DNA from 3 places in the Streptomyces sp. NPDC059003 genome. Region 1 is predicted to be linked to each of the others. Evidence: riboswitches for the same ligand, from Rfam matches in the RefSeq annotation. Region 1 holds a riboswitch; each other region holds the start of a gene.
What was found. Region 1 has a riboswitch for cobalamin ahead of ACFWZ5_RS42220 (ABC transporter substrate-binding protein). Riboswitches for the same ligand answer to the same signal wherever they lie in the genome.
Positions count from the first base shown of each region.

Region 1 (7,031 bases):
GTTCGGATGGAAGCCGACGCCCTCGGTGCCGGCCACGCAGTGCGGCGGCCAGGAGTCGACGTAGTCGGGGTGGTCGGAGAAGTGGTCACCGGGGTCGACGTGGTGGTCACGGGTGGCCACGACGTGGCGGTAGCAGGCGGAGGTCTGGCCGATGAGCTCGGTGACGGCGGCGGCCACGTCCGCGCCGCCCGCGACGGCGAGGCTGCCCCCCTCGCAGAAGTCGTTCTGCACGTCGACGACAATCAGGGCGCGGCGCATGGCGGATGTCCTTCGTTAGCGTGATGAACCGAGCGTAGAGACTTCAAGTGCGTTGCGGGAGAGGGCACTTGGCGCACTCACCGGGGCACTCACACGAACTCCGTCGGGATCACCGCCTCACCGCGCGACAGCTGCGTCGCGGACAGCGGAAGCCGCGCCCGCGCGGCCGCGTGCCGCTCACGGACCGTGTCGAGGGGCTCGCGGGCGACGACCTCGCCGCCCTTGACGAGCTCGACGTGCAGCTGCTTGTCGGCGAGGGCGGAGGGCACGGGTCCGGTGCCGACGACCTCGGCCTCGGCCACCCCGTGGGCGTCCACGCGGCGCGCGGCCCACTTGCGGCCGCCGAGCGAGGACTTGCCGCCGAGGGACTTCTTCGCGACGGGTTCGAGCGGGGCCTTGGGGCCGGCGGAGCGGGCGCGGGCCACCAGCTTGTAGACCATGGAGCAGGTGGGGTGCCCGGACCCGGTGACCAGCTGGGTGCCCACGCCGTACGCGTCCACGGGCGCCGCCGCGAGCGAGGCGATGGCGTACTCGTCGAGGTCGGAGGTGACCACGATCTTGGTGTTCGGGGCGCCGAGCTCGTCCAGCTCCTTGCGCACCCGGTGCGCGACGAGCAGCAGGTCGCCGGAGTCGATGCGGACGGCGCCGAGCTCGGGCCCGGCGATCTCCACGGCCATGCGGACCGCCTCGCCCACGTCATAGGTGTCGACGAGCAGCGTCGTGCCGCGCCCGAGCGAGTCCACCTGCGCGCGGAAGGCGTCGCGCTCGCTGTCGTGCACGAGGGTGAAGGAGTGGGCGGAGGTGCCGACGGTCGGGATGCCGTAGCGGAAGCCCGCGGCGAGGTCCGAGGTGGTGGTGAAGCCGCCGACGTACGCGGCGCGGGACGCGGCCACCGCCGCGAGCTCGTGGGTGCGGCGCGCGCCCATCTCGATCAGCGGCCGGCCGCCCGCGGCGGAGGCCATGCGGGACGCGGCGGCGGCGATCGCCGAGTCGTGGTTGAGGATCGACAGGATCACGGTCTCCAGGAGCACGCACTCCGCGAAGGTGCCCTCGACCCGCAGGATCGGCGAGCCCGGGAAGTACACCTCGCCCTCCGGGTAGCCCCAGATGTCCCCGCTGAAGCGGTACGAGGCCAGCCACTGGAGGGTCGGCTCGTCCACGACGCGGCGCTCGCGCAGGAAGGCGAGGACGTCGGCGTCGAAGCGGAAGTTCTCGACGGCGTCCAGGACCCGCCCGGTGCCGCCGACCACGCCGTAGCGGCGGCCCTCGGGCAGTCTGCGTGTGAAGACCTCGAACACGGACCGCCGGTGCGCGGCGCCCGACTTGAGGGTGCCCTGCAGCATCGTCAACTCGTAGTGATCCGTGAAGAGCGCGGTCGACGGCACGTCGACCGGCAGCCCCAGGTCATGCTCCCCAGAGTTCATAGGAGGATGCTACCCGCATCTCGTCACTCTGACGATTTCAGGGGCCCGTTTGTGCGGTGGGCCCTTGCGGGTGGCAGCATGGGACGGGTGAGTAGCGCGGCTCCTGTAGAGATCACACGCCCGGACGCGGAAGAGGAGACCTTCGCGGTCCCCGAGCCGGACGTTCCCTGGATCACGCTCGTGCACAACGACCCGGTCAACTTGATGAGCTACGTGACCTATGTCTTCCAGACGTACTTCGGCTACTCGAAGGACAAGGCCACGAAGCTGATGCTCGACGTGCACCACAAGGGCCGGGCCGTCGTCTCCGCGGGTACCCGCGAGGAGATGGAGCGCGACGTGCAGGCGATGCACGGCTATGGACTGTGGGCCACCCTTCAGCAGGACCGGAAGTAGCGACGCGACTGATGCCAGGACACTTTGAACCGATCCCCGGGGGCGGCGCGGCCGTCGCGCTCGACGAGGTCGAGATCTCGATCATCCGCTCGCTCGCCGTGCAGCTCCTGGAGCTGATCGGCCCGGGCGACGAGCCGGCGGGCGCCGACGGCGACCCCTTCGCCGAGCTGTTCGCCGAGGGTCCGAGCGAGCCGCCCGCCGACCCGGTGCTGATGCGCCTGCTCCCGGACGCGTACGGCGGCCCCGGCAGCGAGGGCGGCGACGCGGAGGAACTGCGGGCGTACTCCGCGGAGTTCCGCCGCTTCACCGAGAACGACCTGCGGGCCCGCAAGCGCGACGACGCCCTCGCGGTCGTCCGCTCGCTCGACGCCCTGACGGTGGCGGGCGAGGGCGGCGCCGTCCTGAAGCTGTCGGCCGACGACTCGCGGCGCTGGCTCGGCGCGCTCAACGACCTGCGGCTCGCGATCGGCACCCGGCTCGAGGTGACCGACGAGGACGACACCGAGGTCCTGTACCGCCTGCCGGACTCCGATCCGCGCAAGCCGATGGTGATGGCCTATCTGTGGCTGGGAGGGCTGCAGGAGACCCTCGTCGAGACGCTGATGGCGTGACGGTTTCCTGACGCTCCCGTGACGCCCGCTTGAAGATCGCGGCCGTTCGCTCAGCGGATCCTCAAATCCGGATAACGATCAGGTCACCTCGATGCCCCGCTATGTCGATCGAAGGGCGTTTTGTCCGCTTCTTCCTGTGGCGTAGGTCACGGATGGCTCATTCGATCACTGTGACGGTCGTGATAAATGTTCTCGACCGCTCGGTGACGCCACCCATGTTCACCGAGGGCGCCAGGGGCCGACAGACCGTCGGCGGCACTCCATCACCATCCGGGGGATCACGACCTGGTCCGCGGCGAAACCGCAGTTCGCGGCGCGGATCAGCATGGAGAAAGGCGTCACCATGACCTCAGTGCAGGTCGAAGAACACGGCGACGAGCGAGTCGGCAACGAGGCCGCGGCGGCTGGTTCAGCAGGCCCGTCCGGCGACAACGAGGGTTATCAGCGCGGGCTCGGCGCCCGGCAGATCCAGATGATCGCGATCGGCGGTGCCATCGGCACCGGCCTGTTCCTCGGCGCGGGCAAGGCCATTCACAAGGCGGGCCCGAGCCTCATCCTCGCGTACGCGATCGCGGGCCTCGTGATCTTCTTCATCATGCGGGCGCTCGGCGAGCTCCTCATGTACCGGCCCGTCTCGGGCTCGTTCTCCGAGTACGCGCGCGAGTTCGTGGGCCCCTTCTTCGGGTTCGTGACCGGCTGGACGTACTGGCTCTTCTGGGTCGTCACGGGCATCACGGAAGTCACCGCGGCCGCCCAGTACATGCAGTACTGGACCCATGGCTCCATTCCCCAATGGGCCTACGCGCTGATCTTCACCGTCATCCTGTACGGCGCCAACCTGATCTCCGTGAAGCTCTTCGGCGAGCTGGAGTTCTGGTTCTCCATGGTCAAGGTCACCGCCATCATCGGCATGATTCTGATCTGCGCCGGCATCCTCACCATCGGCTTCTCCGACGCCGGTGACACCGCGTCCGTGTCGCACCTGTGGGACAACGGCGGCTTCTTCCCCAACGGCATCGGCAACACGCTGATGACCCTCCAGATCGTGATGTTCGCCTTCCTGGCCGTGGAGCTGGTCGGCGTCACCGCGGGTGAGTCCAAGGACCCGAAGAAGACCCTGCCCAAGGCGATCAACACCGTGCCGTGGCGCATCGCCGTCTTCTACGTCGGCGCCCTGATCATGATCCTCTCGGTCGTGCCGTGGACGGCCTTCCAGCCCGGCGTCTCCCCGTTCGTCGCCGCCTTCGAGAAGATGGGCCTCGGCATCGGTGCCGCGATCGTGAACTTCGTGGTCCTGACCGCCGCGCTCTCCTCCTGCAACTCGGGCATGTACTCCACCGGCCGCATGCTGCGCGACCTCGCGCTCAACGGCCAGGGCCCGAAGTTCTTCACCAAGCTCACCAAGAACGGCCTGCCGCTCGTCGGCACCACCGCGTCCGCCGCGCTGATGCTCGTCGGCGTGTGGATCAACTACCAGTGGCCCGGCGAGGCGTTCAACTACGTCGTCTCCTTCGCCACCATCTCCGGCATGTGGGCCTGGATCATGATCCTGGTCTCCCAGATCAACTACCGCCGCAAGGCCGACGCGGGCATCCTGCCCCAGTCCACGTTCCGCGCCCCGGGCGCCCCGTACACCAGCTGGTTCGCGCTCGCCTTCATCGCCATGGTCATCGTGATGATGGGCATCGACAAGGACGCGCGGATCTCCCTGTACTGCGCCCCGATCTGGGCCGCCATCCTGTGCGTGTCCTACCTGGTCCTGAAGAGCCGCAACCCGGAGGCGGCTGCCTTCAAGAAGCGCGAGCACGGCGGCCCCGCCGTCGAGTCCGCCACCCCGGTCACCAAGGACTGACCTCCGGGCACTTGCCCACGATGCGGGCCGTCACGTACCACATGCTGGTACGCGGCGGCCCCTTCGTACGCCTGGGCTGCATATCCTGGCCGGCATGCTGACCATCACCCAGGCCCTGCACGACCAGATCGTGGCGCACGCGCGCAAGGACCACCCCGACGAGGCGTGCGGCGTCGTCGCGGGCCCGGCGGGCAGTGACCGCCCCGAGCGGTTCGTCCCGATGCTGAACGCGGCCCGCTCGCCCACGTTCTACGAGTTCGACTCCGCCGACCTGCTCAAGCTCTACCGCGAGCTCGACGACCGCGACGAGGAGCCGGTCGTGATCTACCACTCGCACACGGCCACGGAGGCCTACCCCTCCCGCACCGACATCAGTTACGCCAACGAGCCGGGCGCCCACTACGTCCTCGTCTCGACCGCCGACGCCGACGACGCGGGACCCTTCCAGTTCCGCTCCTTCCGCATCGTGGACGGCGAGGTCACCGAGGAGGACGTCCAGGTCGTCCAGGCATACTGAAGCCGACCTTTGAGGCGGCAGGACCCAGGAAGCCGGTGCGAATCCGGCGCGGTCCCGCCACTGTGACCGGGCACGCGTGCCCGCCAGCCAGGAACTGACCTGCCGCCCCACGCCCACTTCGCACAGGGGACGCGGAAATCCCCTGAGGAGGCCCGCACCCATGCGCACCCGCGTGCTGCTCGCCGCGGCGGCGATCCTGCTGCCGCTCACCGCCTGCTCGGCGTCCGACTCGGACAAGGACTCCGGCAAACCCGCGCCCAAGGCCGCCGGATTCCCGTACACCGTCACCAACTGCGGTGTGCGGACGACGTACAAGGCACCGCCCGAGCGCGCCGTCCCCATGAACCAGCACGCCACGGAGATCCTCCTCGAACTGGGCCTGAAGGACCGCATCGCGGGCACCGCCTACCTCGACGACAAGGTCCTCCCGAAGTACGCGAAGGCGTACGCGTCGCGCCCGGTGCTCGCCAAGGAGTACCCCTCGTACGAGCAGCTGCTCGCCGCGAACCCCGACTTCGTGTACGGCGGCTACGCCAGCGCCTTCAACGCGAGCGACGGCCGCAGCCGGGACGCCCTCGCCAAGTCCGGGATCAACACCCGCCTCAACGTCGAGGGCTGCGCCAAGAAGCCCGTCACGATGGACGACCTCTACCGCGAGGTGCGCGAGACCGGCGCCACCTTCGGCGTCCGCGACCGCGCCGAGCGCTGGGTGCGCGCGGCGAAGGCCACCCTGGCCGCCGAGAAGTCCAAGGCCGCCAAGGACCGCAAGCGCCCGTCCGTCTTCGTCTACGACAGCGGCGACAAGACCGCGTTCACCGCGGGCGGCCGCGGCATCGGCAACGAGATCATCGAGCGCGCGGGCGCCCGCAACGTCATGTCCGACCTCGACAAGTCCTTCGGCGACGCCTCCTGGGAAACGGTGGTCGACCGCCGCCCCGACGTCATCCTCATCTACGACTACGGCGCGACGACGGTCGCCCAGAAGAAGAAGCGCCTCCTGACCGACCCGGCCCTGCGCGACGTCCCCGCCATCAAGAACAAGCGCTTCGCGGTCCTGCCCCTGTCGGACGTGGTCCTCGGGGTCAGGGCACCGGCGGCGGTGAAGAAGCTGTCGGAGCAGCTCTAATGCAGCCCGTCCGGCGTTTGAGGACGAGCGCGAAGCGCGATGAACGGGGGTGCCAGGGGGCTGGCCCCCTGGTTCGGGAAGGGGCGGGCCAGGGGCGCACCCGCGAGGCCCCACCCACCCGCACCCTCCGCTACGCCACAGTCATGGCCACCCTCACCATCGCCCTCGCGGCCGCAGGCATCGCCGCGCTGACCTACGGCTCAGTCAAGATCCCACCCGCCGAGGTGCTCGACATCCTCACGGGCAAGGCCACAGGCCCGTCCCCGTACCGCACCATCGTCCTGGACGTCCGCCTCCCCCGAGTCCTGCTCGGCGCGGCCGTCGGCGCCGGCCTCGCGGTCATCGGCGCCACCCTCCAGGCCCTGGTCCGCAACCCCCTCGCCGACCCGTTCCTGCTCGGCGTCTCCTCGGGCGCGTCCGTCGGCGCGGTCGGCGCGATCGTCCTGGGCGGCACCTTCGGCGTCGGCACGGCGCTCGCGACGACGGTGACGATCCCGGCCGCCGCGTTCGTGGGCGCGTTCCTGACGCTGGTCGTCGTGTACGCGCTCGCCCGCACCGGCGGCGGGGGAGTGGCCACCGGGCGCCTGATCCTCGCGGGCGTCGCCGTCTCGTACATCCTGTCCGCGCTCACCAGCCTGATCCTGGTGACGGCGGAGCGCGCGGACCACCTCAAGGAGGTCCTGTACTGGACGCTCGGCGGCCTCGGCAGCGCCCGCTGGGACATGCTCGCGCTGCCCCTGACCGCCCTGGTGATCGGCACGGCGCTGCTCATGGCCCTGGCCCGCCCGCTCGACCTGCTCCTCGTCGGCGACGAGGGCGCGACGGTCCTCGGCCTGGACACGGCCCG
Region 1 is NZ_JBHYJH010000250.1:2,814-9,844, reverse strand. Features, by position in the region: gene ACFWZ5_RS42250 (isochorismatase family protein) at 1-258, opposite strand, end outside; gene ACFWZ5_RS42245 (nicotinate phosphoribosyltransferase) at 348-1,682, opposite strand; gene clpS (ATP-dependent Clp protease adapter ClpS) at 1,761-2,078, shown strand; gene ACFWZ5_RS42235 (DUF2017 domain-containing protein) at 2,090-2,689, shown strand; gene ACFWZ5_RS42230 (amino acid permease) at 3,033-4,541, shown strand; gene ACFWZ5_RS42225 (Mov34/MPN/PAD-1 family protein) at 4,636-5,058, shown strand; cobalamin riboswitch at 5,022-5,176, shown strand; gene ACFWZ5_RS42220 (ABC transporter substrate-binding protein) at 5,219-6,184, shown strand; gene ACFWZ5_RS42215 (FecCD family ABC transporter permease) at 6,328-7,031, shown strand, end outside.

Region 2 (7,031 bases), on a different contig from region 1:
ACGAGGGCGGGGCCCCGGAATCCCATGAGCGATGTCACCGTGCGTGCCGGGCATGGGACAGCCCGGCGCGGGTAGCCGAGGGCCCGCGCGGACCCCGCGGGGGCGCACCACAATGGACCCATGGACCCCGCGTCGCGCGAGTTCGTCCGTGCCGTGCTCCCGCCGGAGCAGGGCGGCCTCGTCGTGTCCGCCGTGGGCTATCGCACCCGCGGCCAGCGGCCCGCGCTGCACCGCGGCCTGCCGTCCCCGTATCTGACGCTGATCTTCTCGCTCGACGGCCCCGTCGTCACCGGCTCCACCCCCGGCCAGGCCACGGGCCCGGGCGCCGCCCGCACCGAGATCGTCGTCGGCGGCCTGCACCAGAGCCCCGCGTACGTGGTTCAGCCCGAGCACGAGGCGGGCATCCAGCTGGCCCTGCACCCCCTCGCGGCCCGCGCGCTCCTCGGCCTGCCCGCCGCCGAGCTGACCGGGCGGCTCGTCACCGACGGCACGGACGTCCTCGGGCGGATGGTCGCCGACGTGCGCGAGCAGCTGTGCGCGGCCGACGGCTGGGACGAGCGGTTCGGGCGCCTCAACGCCTACCTGGCGCGCCGCGTGGCCGACGCCGGGTACGTGGGCGGGGTGCGGCCCGAGGTCGCCGAGGCCTGGGCCTGGCTCGCCCGGCACCGGGGCGCGGGCACCCTGCGGGGCCTCGCCGCGCACGTCGCGCTCAGCGAGCGCCGCCTGTCCGCCCTCTTCCGCGCCGAGACCGGCGTCACCCCCAAGCAGGCCGCCCGCCTGATGCGCTTCCAGCACGCGAAGGCGCGCGTGGTCCGCTCCTTCGCCGCGGGCGCGCCCCTGGACCTCGCCCGCGTCGCCGCCGACAGCGGCTACTACGACCACTCCCACCTGGTACGGGACTTCCACCAGTACACGGAGCTCAGCCCGAGCGCCTGGCTGGCCGAAGAGTGCCGGAATATCCAAGCCGGGGGACACCGCAACGGCGAAGACTGAGGCCCATGAACACCACCGAAACACCTCAGACCGGTAAGAACCTGCGCGCTCCGGACATCTGGCCCACCTTCATGGCTCACGACGCCCCCGCCCTGATCGACTTCCTCGTCGACACCGTCGGCTTCCTGCGCACCGCCGTGTACGAGGACGGCGGCCGCGTCGCCCACGCCCAGCTCGACTGGCCCGAAGGCGGCGGCGTCATGCTCGGCAGCCACGACCCGAAGGCGACCGACCGGTGCCGGGAGCCGGGGACGTTCGGCGCGTACGTCGTCACGGACCACGTCGACGCCCTCTACCGCCGCCTCACGGACGCCGGCGTGCGGGTCGTCCGCGAGATCGAGGACCAGCCGTACGGCAGCCGCGAGTTCATCGTCGCCGACCCCGAGGGCAACAAGTGGTCCTTCGGCACGTACCGCGGCGAACCCCGCCCCGACCAGCCGTGACGCTCGGCCGGGGTGATAGCTTGCGCACGCCAGTCGCACCCACACCTGGGTCGGGGAATCCGGTGGGAATCCGGAGCTGACGCGCAGCGGTGAGGGGGACGGGCGGGCCGACGGCCACTGGGCGTTCCATGCGCCCGGGAAGGCGGCCCGTCCGGACGAACCCGAGTCCGAAGACCTGCTGGCACCGCCGTCCGCGCGCCGGGTGGCGGGGTTTCGCAGACCAGGCTCCGCGTATGAGCCATGAGACCCGGGAAGTCCTGTGCCCTCACCCGTTCTTCGCGTACGTCGCGTGCGCCTTCCGGCCCTGCTCGCCGCGGGCCTCGTCCTCGTCACGGCCTGCGGCGGCCCCGCCGCGCGGGACGACGACCGGGCCGGGGCCGACGGCTATCCGGTGACCGTCACCGCCTGTGGCGAGAAGGTCCACGTGAAGTCCCCGCCCCGGCGCGCGGTCTCCCTCGACCAGGGCTCCACCGAGATCCTCCTCTCCCTCGGCCTCGCCGACCGCATGGCAGGCACCGGCACCTGGACCGACCCCGTCCGCCCGAACCTGAAGAAGGCCAACGCGAAGGTCGACCGGCTCGCCGACCGCTACCCGTCCCTGGAGAAGGTCCTCTCCAAGGAGCCCGACTTCGTCAGCGCGTCCTTCCTCTACACCGTGGGCAAGGGCGGCGTGGCCGACCGCGCCAAGTTCGCCGAACTCGGCGTGCCCGTCTACGTCTCGCCCACCGACTGCGCGGGCAAGGACAACTCCGGCGACGGCGACGGCAAGCGCGTGCGGACGCTCACCATGGAGACCGTCTACGGCGAGATCCGCGACCTGGCCAGGATCTTCGACGTCGAGGCGCGCGGCGAGCGGCTCGTCGCGGACCTCAAGGCCCGCACCGCCAAGGCGGCCCGCACGGTCAGGTCCTCCAAGGCGTCCGTCCTGTACTGGTTCTCCGACTCCAAGGCCCCCTACATCGCGGGCTGCTGCGGTGCGCCCGGCGTCATCACGCGCACCCTCGGCGTACGCAACGCCTTCGCCGACACCCGCGCCGAGTGGCCCCAGGTCAACTGGGAGACGGTGGTGGACCGCGACCCGGACGTCCTGGTCGTCGGCGACCTCACCCGCAAGGCCCAGTCGGCGGAGAGCGCCCGGCAGAAGATCGCGTTCCTGGAGTCCAACCCCGTCACGAAGAACCTCACGGCGGTGAAGAAGAAGCGGTACGTCCTGCTCAGCGGCCAGGCCCTGAACCCGACGATCCGCACGGTCGACGGCATCGAACAAGTCGCCGCGGGGCTGCGGAAGTTCGGCCTGGCGCGGTGAGCGCCGCCGTGCGCGAGGGGGACGCCGTGCGTGAGGGGGGCGCCGTGCGTGAGGGGGCGGCCGTGCGTGAGGGGGCGGGGGGAGCGTGGCGCGCGGGGCTGCTGTGGGCGGCGGGGCTCGCGGTGCTCCTCCTGTCCGTGGCGGTCGCCGTCACCATCGGCCCGGCCGACATCTCCGTCCCCGACGTGTGGGCGGCGGTGGCCGCGCACCTCGGCTGGGGCGAGCCGCGCCTGACCCCGCTGCGCGACGGCATCGTCTGGAACCTGCGCATGCCGCGCACCCTGCTCGCGGGCGTGTGCGGCGCGGGCCTCGCCGTGTGCGGTGCGGTCCTGCAGTCGCTGCTGCGCAACCCGCTCGCGGACCCGTTCGTCCTCGGCGTGTCCTCCGGGGCGTCCACGGGCGCCGTCGCGGTGGTGGTCCTCGGCGTCGGCGGGGGCGTCCTCACGCTGTCCACCGGGGCGTTCGCCGGCGCCCTGTGCTCCTTCGCGTTCGTCCTCCTGCTCAGCCGGGCCCTGGGCGGCACGACGGACCGCGTGGTCCTGTGCGGCGTGGCGGCGATGCAGCTGTTCTCCTCCGTCACGTCCTTCATCGTCCTGACGTCGGCGGACGCGGAGACGACGCGCGGTGTCCTGTTCTGGCTGCTCGGCTCGCTGAGCGGGGCGGGCTGGCCGGACGTGGCGGCGTGCGCGGCGGTGCTCGTCGTCGTCCTCGCGGTCTGCCTCGCCCATGCCCGTACGCTCGACGCGTTCGCCTTCGGCGAGGACGCGGCGGCGGCCCTGGGCGTGCACGTGACCCGGGTCCGTCTTGTCCTGCTCTGCGCGACCGCGCTCCTGACGGCGGCCCTGGTCAGCGCGGCCGGGGCGATCGGCTTCGTCGGCCTGACCCTGCCCCACGCGGCCCGCGCGCTCGTCGGGGCGACGCACGCACGGCTCCTGCCCGTGACGGCCCTGACGGGTGCGGTCTTCCTGATCTGGGTGGACACGCTGGCCCGTACGCTCCTGGACCCGCAGGAGGTGCCGGTGGGAGTGGTCACGTCACTGATCGGGGTCCCGGCCTTCGTCGTGGTGCTCTACCGCACGAGGAGGACGACGTGAGCGCTGGAGCGGACGACGTGAGTGCCGGGGCGGACGACGTGGGCGTCGAGGCGGGCGACGTGAGCGTCGGCGAGTGCGGCGTGGGGGCCGGTGAGTACGACAGGGGCGTCGGTGTGGGCGCCACGAGCAGCGGTCTGCGCGCCCGGCGGGTCTCCCGTGCGGCGGGCGGCCGCCTGATCGTGGACGGCGTCACCCTCGCACCCCGGCCCGGCACCGTGGTGGGCCTCCTGGGGCCCAACGGCTCCGGCAAGTCCACCCTCCTGCGGCTCCTGGCGGGCGTCCTGGCCCCCACGTCCGGCGTGGTCACCCTGGACGACGCGCCCCTGCGCGAGCTCGGCCGCCGCGCGGTGGCCCGCCGCCTCGCCCTGGTGGAACAACAGGCGGACACCCAGGTCGACCTGACGGTACGGGACGTCGTACGCCTCGGCCGCGTCCCGCACCGCCGCGCCTGGTCGCCCGGCACCGCCGAGGACGAGCGGGCCGTGACCGAGGCCCTGGCCCGCACCGCCCTGACCGACCGCGCCGGCCAGCCCTGGCACACCCTCTCCGGCGGCGAACGCCAGCGCGCCCACATCGCCCGCGCCCTGGCCCAGTCCCCCCGGGAGCTCCTCCTGGACGAACCCACCAACCACCTGGACATCCACCACCAGTTGGACCTCCTGACCCTGGTCGCGTCCCTCCCGCTCACGACCGTGGTCGCCCTCCACGACCTCAACCTGGCGGCGATGTTCTGCGACGAGATCCTGGTCCTGAAGGAGGGCAGGGCACGGGCGTACGGCACGCCGGCACAGGTCATCACGGAGGACCTGATAGCGGAGGTCTACGGCGTACGGGCCCGCGTGACCCCACCGGGGACCGGCGAGCACCCCCAGGACCACCCCACGATCACCTTCCTGCGCCTGTCACCGCCGCCCCCTACACTCCCCGGATGACCACGCACCCCGACGACGAGGTCCCGCCCGACGCCCTCACCCGCCTGCGCGCGATCTGTGGTCAACTCCCCGACGCGTACGAGGAGCAGGCCTGGATCGGCACGCGCTGGCGCATACGCGGCCGCACCTTCGCCCACGTCTACGTCACCGACCCCACGCGCCCCAGCTCCACGCACACCCACACCGCCGCCCCCACCACGACGCTCACCTTCCGCGCCCAGGGCGAGGAGCTGGCGGCCCTGACCCACGCGGGGCCGCCGTTCTTCCGCCTGGACTGGGGCGCGAACGTGGTGGGCCTGCGCCTGTACGAGGACACGACGGACTGGGCGGAGGTGGCCGAACTCCTCATGGAGAGCTACCGCCTCCAGGCCCCCAAGAAGCTCGCCGCGCTCCTCGACGACCGGGAGGACGGCCCGTCCAGCCCCGGCCGGTGAACCCGGGCCGGGGCTGGACAGACGCACACCTGTCGTAACAGAATCAGTTGCGACAGCTCCGCCGGTGTCACGTCCGGCGAAGATGCCGGTGCCGGGAGGGTCCATGAGTGCCAACAGCCGCATGACCGTGGCCACGCACGCGCTGACGTGGATGGCCCTGGTCTGCCCGAAGCGGCCCGACGGCATCGTGACGTCCGACCAGATCGCCGCCAGCGTCAACACCAACCCCGTCGTCATCCGGCGCACGCTCGGCAGCCTGCGCGACGCGGGCCTGGTCGTGTCGCAGCGGGGTCAGGGCGCGGGGTGGCGCCTCGCCCGTGAGCCCGACGCGATCACGCTGCGCGACGTCTACCTGGCGGTCGAGGCCGACCCGCTCATCGCGCTGCACCCCTCCACGCCCAACCAGGAGTGCCCGGTGGGGCGCGGCATTCCACCGGTGCTGCGGGGTGCGTACGACCGCGCGGAGGAGGCGATGAAGGCCGAGCTGGCCGGGGTCACCGTCGCCGACGTGCTCAAGGAGACGGTCGCCTGACCGACCCCCGCACGGGCCGGTCCGAGCGGACCGGCCCCTTTTGCGCCCACTGTCGTAACTAAACCTGTTACATCAAGCTCCATGGGCCTGGACCTGGGCCTGGACCTGGCCCTGGGCCCGAAACCGAACTCAAACCCGCCCCGAACTCAAACCCGACCCGACCCGAACCGAACCGCACGCACCGGAGGTCCCGTCCCCGTGTACCGCTCCCTCATCGTCCTCGCTGCCGGAATGTTCGCCATCGGCACCGACAGCTTCGTCATCGCCGGCATCCTGCCGGACGCGGCCGACTCGCTGGGCGTATCCGTCGGCACGGCAGGCTGGCTGCTCACCGCCTATGCCTTCACCTACGCCGTCCTCGGCCCCGTCATGGCCGCGCTCACCGCGCGCCGGTCCCGGCGCCCGCTGTTCCTCGCCGGGTTCGCGGTGTTCACCGCGGGCAACCTCGTCACCGCCTTCGTACCCGACTTCGGCGTGGCCCTGGTCGGGCGGGCGCTGGCCGGGCTCGGTGGCGCGATGGTCACGCCCGCCGCTGTCGCCGCGGCTGCCGCCCTCGCGCCGCCCGAGCGGCGCGGCCGCGCCATCGCCACCGTCATGACGGGCCTCAGCGCGGCGACGGCGCTCGGCTCGCCCCTCGGCACGGCGATCGGCAGCGTCACCGGCAACTGGCGCCTCACCATGGTGTTCGTCTCCGCGCTCGGCGTCCTCGCGGCCGCGGCCATCGCGCTGCTGCTGCCCACGATCCCCACGCCCCCGGCGGTCCCGCTGCGCGCCCGCGTGGCGCCCCTGGCCGACCGCCGCATCGGCCTGACGCTCCTCACCACGCTCCTCGTCTACACCGGCCTGTACACCGTCTACTCCTTCATAGGCGAGAGCCTCGACCGGGCCACGGACGGCAGCGGCACCACCCTGGCCGTCCTGCTCCTCGTCTGGGGCCTCGCCGCCACCGTCGGCACCCTCGGCTCGGGCGGCCTGATCGACCGCTTCGGCGGCCGGCGCATCATCAACACCGCGATCGCCGTGGCGGCCGTCGACTTCGCGCTGCTGCCGTGGACCAGCGCGCACCTGCCGTCCACCGTGGTGGCGCTGCTCGTCTGGGGCGTGTGCGGCTGGGGCCTGCTCGCCCCGCAGACCCACCGCCTGATCACGGCGATGCCGTCCGCGGCGCCCCTGCTCACCGGCCTCGCCTCGGCGATGGTCTACGTCGGCGTCTCGGCCGCCCCGCTCGTCGGACAGGCCGGAATGGCCTGGTTCGGCGCCCACTGGCTCGGCGCCGTCGGCGCGGTCTTCATCACCC
Region 2 is NZ_JBHYJH010000099.1:17,832-24,862, forward strand. Features, by position in the region: gene ACFWZ5_RS29130 (helix-turn-helix domain-containing protein) at 121-993, shown strand; gene ACFWZ5_RS29135 (VOC family protein) at 999-1,436, shown strand; cobalamin riboswitch at 1,450-1,634, shown strand; gene ACFWZ5_RS29140 (ABC transporter substrate-binding protein) at 1,726-2,742, shown strand; gene ACFWZ5_RS29145 (FecCD family ABC transporter permease) at 2,805-3,836, shown strand; gene ACFWZ5_RS29150 (ABC transporter ATP-binding protein) at 3,950-4,768, shown strand; gene ACFWZ5_RS29155 (MmcQ/YjbR family DNA-binding protein) at 4,765-5,202, shown strand; gene ACFWZ5_RS29160 (Rrf2 family transcriptional regulator) at 5,306-5,734, shown strand; gene ACFWZ5_RS29165 (MFS transporter) at 5,933-7,031, shown strand, end outside.
Region 2: linked by a shared signal. The riboswitch ahead of ACFWZ5_RS29140 (ABC transporter substrate-binding protein) and the one ahead of ACFWZ5_RS42220 (ABC transporter substrate-binding protein) in region 1 are both predicted to bind cobalamin.

Region 3 (7,031 bases), on a different contig from region 1:
TTCCTCGGGGCGCGGCCGGGGCGGCTCCCGCCTGCGGACCCGGATGCCGAGCCAGACGGCCCACGTCAGTGCCCCGGCGACCAGGAGACCGAGCGCGAACGCGGCGAGCGCGGGCCCGTGCTGAGCGGCGAGTTCCCTCACTGCGACCCTCCTTCCCGGAGCGCGAAGGTGTGCCCGGCCGGGTCCGAGTACAGCCGTACGTCCGCACCGCCGCCCTGCGGATTGGTGTCGATGGGCCGTGCGCCCCCGGAGATGACCTCGCGCTCCGCGGCGTCCATGTCCCCCTTGGGGACGAGGAGTTCGAGGTGCGTCTGGTGGGAGTCGTCGGGCCGCGGCCAGCTCGGCGGCGTGAACCCCGTGTCGCGGCGGAAGCCCATGCGCGTACCGGACTCGCCGGTGATCTCGAACCGGTCGTCCCGTGGGTTGAAGTCGACGTCACCGCCCAGCAGCCCGCCGTAGAACGCGGCGAGTTGCTCCGGCTCGCCGGAGTCGAGGACGAGGATGCAGGTGTCGACGATGGCCATGGTCCGCCTCACAGTGCCGTAGGGGCCGGGTGGTGCCGGCTCGGTGAGCCGGGCGGACGACGAGTACCCCGGCCGCCGCGGAGCAAGTCGGCCGCGCGCGGCGCGCGGCGTGTTTGCGGTCACGGGCCCGGGGGACCCGGTGCGGCGGCTGGGAGGCCACGGGGAGTGAGGTGCTTTGGGCGCGGGCCTCTCGCGCTCGCGCCCGAAGTCAGGGCCCACCGTCGAGGCCCACCGTCGAGAGATACTGCTAGCAAGGGGCAGTGATGGAGATTTCGGGACTCATCAGCGCGATCCTGATCGGCGCCGTCATCGGGGTGCTCGGCCGCCTCGCCGTACCGGGACGGCAGCGCATCGGCATCCTGTGGACCGTCGTCGTCGGCATCGTGGCGGCACTCGTCGGCACGGCCATCGCGTCGGGCCTGGACGTGGCCGACACGGAAGGCGTCGACTGGGCCGAGTGCCTCATCCAGGTCGCGCTCGCCGCCCTCGGCGTGGCCGCGCTGTCGAAGGTGAAGCTGCGCCGCTGAGTGACTGCGCGCCCCTGGGGGCGACCGTGTGCATGCCGGGCCCGTACGTGGGTACTGCGGCGCGCATGACCGACATCGAACTCAAGAGCTCCGCGTTCCACGACCACGCCCCGATCCCGCCGCGCCACGCACGGGAGGGCGACAACGTCCCACCGCCGCTGACCTGGTCCGGAGTGCCGGACGACGCGGCGGAGCTGGTGCTCCTGTGCGAGGACCCCGACGCGCCGCAAGGGACCTTCGTCCACTGGCTCATGACCGGGCTCGACCCGCGCGTCGAGGGCCTCGACGCCGGTGCGCCGCAGCCGCCCGCGCACGTGCACCGCAACGACTTCGGCGAGGACGGCTGGAGCGGCCCGCACCCTCCGGCGGGCGACGAGCCGCACCGGTACTTCTTCCGCCTCTACGCCCTCCCGGCGCCGGTGTCGCTCCCCGAGGACGCGACGGCGGACGAGGTGCACGCCGCCGTCGACCGCCAGCACGTGGGCAGCGGCACCCTCGTGGGCCTGTACCAGCGCTGACCGCGCGGTGGCCGGAGTCACAGGCCGCAAACCCTGGCGCGTTTCAACAAACCGGGCCTACGATGCGCGTGCTCCCGCTGTGGCGGGGGCGGACACCTTCGACAACTTCATGCGTACGCGACTGGGGAAAGCCGGTGGGAATCCGGCACTGACCTGCAACCGTGTGCAGCGCGCTCAGGCGTCGCTGCGAGTCGGGCCGCCCGGCGCGCTACGTGCACTGCTTCTCACTGTCATGGTCTGCAGCGTGGAGCCCTGAGCCCTGCACCGGTTCTTCGGCCCCTGCCGCTTCCGTTCGGAACGCGCGTCAGGGGTCTGTTCGTGCGACGCGGTCCGTCCGCGCGGCACCGGGAGCGGCGGTGCGCGGGGTCCCGGTGCGGGCCCCGAGCCGAAGGGCACTTGAAATGGCCGGTGCGAGACGGACGTTCGCCGCCCTGCTCGGGCTGCTGCTCGCGACGGCCGGGCTCGGGCTCGGCCGGGCCGCCCCCGCGTCCGCGGTGGACACCGGCCGCGGCCGCCCGGGCTTCTGCCCGAACGGCAACGGCGTCACCGTCGTCGTCGACTTCCGGGAACTGGGCGGGACCACCATCGTGCGCTGCGCGGTGGGCTCCCAGGAGACCGGCCTCGCCGCCCTGAAGGACGCGGGCATCGACGTCACCGGCACCAACCGCTGGGGCGAGTCGTTCATCTGCCGCCTGGAGGGCAAGCCGGGCACCGAACGCGAGCCGTGCATCGACACCCCGCCGACCAAGGCGTACTGGTCGTACTGGCACGCGTCCAACGGCGGCCGCTGGACCTACAGCCAGTACGGCGCCACCTACCGCACCCCGCCCAAGGGCAGCTTCGAGGGCTGGTCGTTCTCCCTCAACCGGAGCGAGGGCCGGGCCCCGGCACCGCGCGTCGCGCCCCGGCGGCCGTCGACCGCTCCCGGGACCGGTGGCGGCGGGCGCCCGGGAGGAGGGGGCGGCGGTGGCCGTCCGGGCGGCGGTGGCTCGGACCACGGGGCCCCCGACGCGCCGGGCCGCCCCGCACCGCCCGAGAGCCCCGGCGACGGCAACGGCGCACGGCCTCCCGCCGACGGCGGCGGCCTGGAGCCGCCGCCCGGAGCCAAGGGCGACAGGCACGGTGGGCAGGACAAGAAGCCCGAGAAATCCAAGAAGTCCAAGAAGTCCAAGAAGTCCAAGAAGGGCAAGGGGAGCGACACCAAGGACACCGGCGGCAAGAAGCCCAACCCGCCCTCCCCGTCCGGACGTTCCGGCCCCGCGCCCACCCCGACCGAAGCCGCCGACTGGACCGGTGGCGAGGACCAGCGGACCGTGCAGGCCAGCAAGGACAAGGGCGTGCCCATGGGCACGGTCGTCGGCGGGGCGGCCGCCGTGGCCCTCGCGGCCGCCGGAGGAGTGACGGCCTGGCGCCGCCGTTCCCGCGGCGCGGACACCACGCCGTGACCGCTCCGGCCCGCGCGGTGCACCCGGGCGCGTGGTGGCTGTGGGCGCTCGGCATGGCCGCCACGGCGAGCCGCACCGCCAACCCCGTGCTGCTCGTCCTGATCCTGTCCGCGGTCGGATTCGTGGTCGCCCAGCGGCGCGACGACGCCCCGTGGGCCCTCGCCTTCCGGATGTATCTGAGCCTCGGCGCGTTCATCGTCGTGATGCGCGTCGCCTTCCGGATCGTCTTCGGCGGCGGCCAGGGCGACACGGTCCTGTTCACCCTGCCGCAGATCCCGCTGCCCGCATGGGCCGCGGGGGTCCGCCTGTTCGGCCCGGTGGCCGCCGAACAGCTGCTCGGCGGCCTGTACGACGGTCTGCGTCTGGCCACCATGGTGGTGTGCGTCGGCGCCGCCAACGCGCTCGCCAACCCCAAGCGGATGCTCAAGGCGCTGCCCGGCGCGCTGTACGAGGTCGGCACGTCCGTCGTCGTCACGCTCACCGTCGCACCGCAGCTCGTCGAGAGCGTGCAGCGGGTGCGCCGGGCCAGGCTGCTGCGCGGCGGCGTGGCCAGGAAGGGCGTACGCGGCATCGGCGCGCTGCGCGGCATCGTCATCCCGGTCCTCGAGGACGCCATGAACCGCTCCCTCGCCCTGGCCGCCGCGATGGCCTCGCACGGCTACGGCCACACCGGCCGCGTCGCCCCGCGCACCCGGCTGTTCACCGGCACCCTGGTCATCGCCGGGCTGCTCGGCGTGTGTGGCGGGCTCTACGGCGCGATGGGCGCGAGCACGCCGTTCTACCTCGGCACACCGCTGCTGCTCGCCGGACTCGCCCTGGCCGGGTGCGGGTTCGTCCTCGGCGGCCGGCGCGTCAGGCGCAGCACGTACCGGCCCGACCCGTGGCGCGGCGCCGAGTGGGCCGTCGCCGCGTCCGGCGTCGGCGCCGCCGTCCTGATGTACGTGGTGTCCCGCACCGACGCCGCGTCGCTCTACCCCTCGCTGTCCCCGCCGGCCTGGCCCGAAGTGACCGCGCTGCCCGCGCTCGCCGCCGTGGCCGGTGCCCTCCCGGCGTGGCTCGCCCCCGCGCCGCCCCGCGCCACCGCACCGGGCAGAGAGGCCACCGCGTGATCCGCTTCGACCACGTCACCTTCACCTACCCGGACACGGGCGCGCCCGCCCTGCGCGACGTCACCCTGCACGTCGGCGAGGGCGAGCTGTGCCTCGTCACCGGGCGCACCGGCGTCGGCAAGTCCACGCTGCTCGGCGCCGTCAACGGCCTCGTGCCGCACTTCACCGGCGGCCACCTCCAGGGCCGCGTCAGCGTCGACGGCGTCAGCACCGCCGACGTGCCGCCGCAGGAGTTCGCCCACGTCGTCGGCGTCGTCGGCCAGGACCCGCTGGCCGGGTTCGTGACCGACACCGTCGAGGAGGAACTCGCGTACGGCATGGAGCAGTTGGCCGTCCCCGCGGCGGTGATGCGCAAGCGCGTCGAGGAGACCCTGGACCTGCTCGGCATCGCGGACCTGCGCCACCGCGCCCTGCGCGGCCTCTCCGGCGGCCAGCAGCAGCGCGTCGCCATCGGCTCCGTCCTCACCGCCCACCCGAAGGTCCTGGTCCTCGACGAGCCGACGTCCGCGCTCGACCCCACCGCCGCCGAGGACGTGCTCGCCGCGATCACCCGGCTCGTCCACGACCTCGGCACCACGGTCCTGGTCGCCGAGCACCGCATGGAGCGGGTCCTGCAGTACGCCGACCGGCTCGTGCAGGTGACGGGCGACGGGCACGTCCGCGAGGGCGACCCCGCCGAGCTGATGCGCGACAGCGACGTCGCGCCGCCCGTCGTCCACCTCGGGCGGCTCGCGGGCTGGGAGCCGCTGCCGCTGTCCGTGCGCGACGCCCGCCGCCGCGCCCCCGACCTGCGCACCCGCCTCACCGGCCGCACCCCCGCAACGCCCGCGGCCGCGCGCGGCGAACCGGCCCTGTCCGCCCGCCGGATCACCGTCGCGTACGCCGACACCGTCGCCGTACGCGAGCTGGACCTGGACCTCGCGGGCGGCGAGGTCACCGCCCTCATGGGCCGCAACGGCTCGGGCAAGTCGTCGCTGCTCTGGGCGCTCCAGGGCTCGGGCCCCCGCCGCTCGGGCCGCGTCGACGTGCGCGGCACCGACCCCGGCAAGGTGGCGGCCCGCAAGGCCCGCGCGCTCGTCGGACTCGTCCCGCAGACCGCGAGCGACCTGCTGTACCTGCACACCGTCGACGCCGAGTGCGCGCAGGCCGACCGCGAGTCGGACGCCGCCGACGGCACCTGCCGCGCGCTGCTCGACTCGCTCGCGCCCGGCATCCCCGGCGAGCGGCACCCGCGCGACCTGTCGGAGGGCCAGCAGCTCGCCCTCGTCCTGGCCGTCCAGCTCGCCGCCGCGCCCGGCGTGGTCCTCCTCGACGAGCCGACGCGCGGCCTCGACTACCACGCCAAGGAGGCCTTCACCCGCGTCATCCGGCGCTTGGCCGCCGAGGGCCGGGCCGTCGTGGTCGCCACGCACGACGTGGAGTTCACCGCGCGCGCCGCCGACCGCGTCGTCGTCATGGCGGAGGGCGAGACCGTCGCCGACGGGCCGACGGCCGACGTGGTCGTCTCGTCGCCCGCGTTCGCGCCCCAGGTCGCGAAGGTGCTCAGCCCGCAGGAGTGGCTCACCGTCGAGCAGGTGCGCACCGCACTGGAGGCCGTATGAGCACCCTTCGCGGCCGTATGAGGACCCGCCGCGGCCGTATGAGCACCCGCCGTGGCCGTGTGAGCACCGGCCGAGGCCGTATCAGTAGCCTCCGGGGCCGCATCGGCAGCCGCCGCCCACGGGTGCCCGCGCTGCCGATCCGCGCGCGCACCGCCGTCGTCCTCACCCTCGCGAGCGTCGCGGGCCTCGCCATGTTCTTCTGGCCGCTGTTCGTCGCCCCCGGGCCGGCCGCGACCGCGCACACCGCCGACGCGCCGCTCATCTTCATCCTGACGATGCCGGTGCTGCTCGCCGTCGTGCTCGCCGAGATGTCGTCGGGCGGCATCGACACCAAGGCCCTGGCGATGCTGGGCGTCCTGTCCGCCGTCAACGCCGGGCTCAGGCCGCTCGGCGCGGGCACGGCGGGCATCGAGACCGTCTTCTTCCTGCTCGTCCTCGCGGGCCGGGTCTTCGGGCCCGGGTTCGGCTTCGTGCTCGGCTGCACCTCGCTGTTCGCGTCCGCGCTGCTGACCGCGGGGGTCGGGCCCTGGCTGCCGTTCCAGATGATCGCCTCCGGGTGGATCGGGCTCGGCGCGGGACTGCTGCCCCGGCGGGTGACGGGCCGCGCCGAGATCGCCCTGCTCGCGGCGTACGGGATCGTCGTCGCGTACGCCTTCGGCTTCCTCCTGAACATGTGGTTCTGGCCGTTCACCGCGGGCACGGACACCGACCTCTCCTTCGTGGCGGGCGCGTCCGTCGGCGAGAACCTGCACCGCTTCGCCGTCTTCACGCTCGTCACGTCCACGTTCGGCTGGGACACCGGCCGGGCGCTCACCAACCTCGTCGCCATCGTCACGCTCGGCCCCGCCGTCCTCGCCGTCCTGCGCAGGGCGGCGCGCCGGGCCGCCTTCGGGGCCTCCGTGACGCTCACGCCCTCCCCTTCCAGCAACAGCAAGGAGTCCCACCATGCGTCTGTCCCTACGGCTGAGAACGGCGGCGGGGATACCCGCGGCCGCGCTGGCCACGGTGCTGCTGCCGCCGGGCGCGGCCCACGCTGAACCGGCCGCCCCCGCCCCGGAGGCCGCGGCGAGCGCCGCCCCGAAGTCCCCCGCGAACGCCGCCGCCACCTGGATGGCGTCGAAGCTGACCGACGGCAGCAACGCCAAGGGCGACCACGGCCTGACCGCCGACATCGTCATGGGCCTCGCCGCGACCGGCACCGGCGGTGCCACCCAGAAGAAGGCCACCGACTGGCTGGAGGCCAACGCGGGCGCCTACATCAACAAGGGCACCCCGGGCGCGGTGTTCGCGGGCGGCACCGCCAAGCT
Region 3 is NZ_JBHYJH010000256.1:1,843-8,873, reverse strand. Features, by position in the region: gene ACFWZ5_RS42475 (DUF6479 family protein) at 1-141, opposite strand, end outside; gene ACFWZ5_RS42470 (VOC family protein) at 138-524, opposite strand; gene ACFWZ5_RS42465 (GlsB/YeaQ/YmgE family stress response membrane protein) at 788-1,051, shown strand; gene ACFWZ5_RS42460 (YbhB/YbcL family Raf kinase inhibitor-like protein) at 1,117-1,569, shown strand; cobalamin riboswitch at 1,628-1,792, shown strand; gene ACFWZ5_RS42455 (hypothetical protein) at 1,971-3,014, shown strand; gene ACFWZ5_RS42450 (CbiQ family ECF transporter T component) at 3,011-4,123, shown strand; gene ACFWZ5_RS42445 (ABC transporter ATP-binding protein) at 4,120-5,724, shown strand; gene ACFWZ5_RS42440 (ECF transporter S component) at 5,784-6,761, shown strand; gene ACFWZ5_RS42435 (prenyltransferase/squalene oxidase repeat-containing protein) at 6,670-7,031, shown strand, end outside.
Region 3: linked by a shared signal. The riboswitch ahead of ACFWZ5_RS42455 (hypothetical protein) and the one ahead of ACFWZ5_RS42220 (ABC transporter substrate-binding protein) in region 1 are both predicted to bind cobalamin.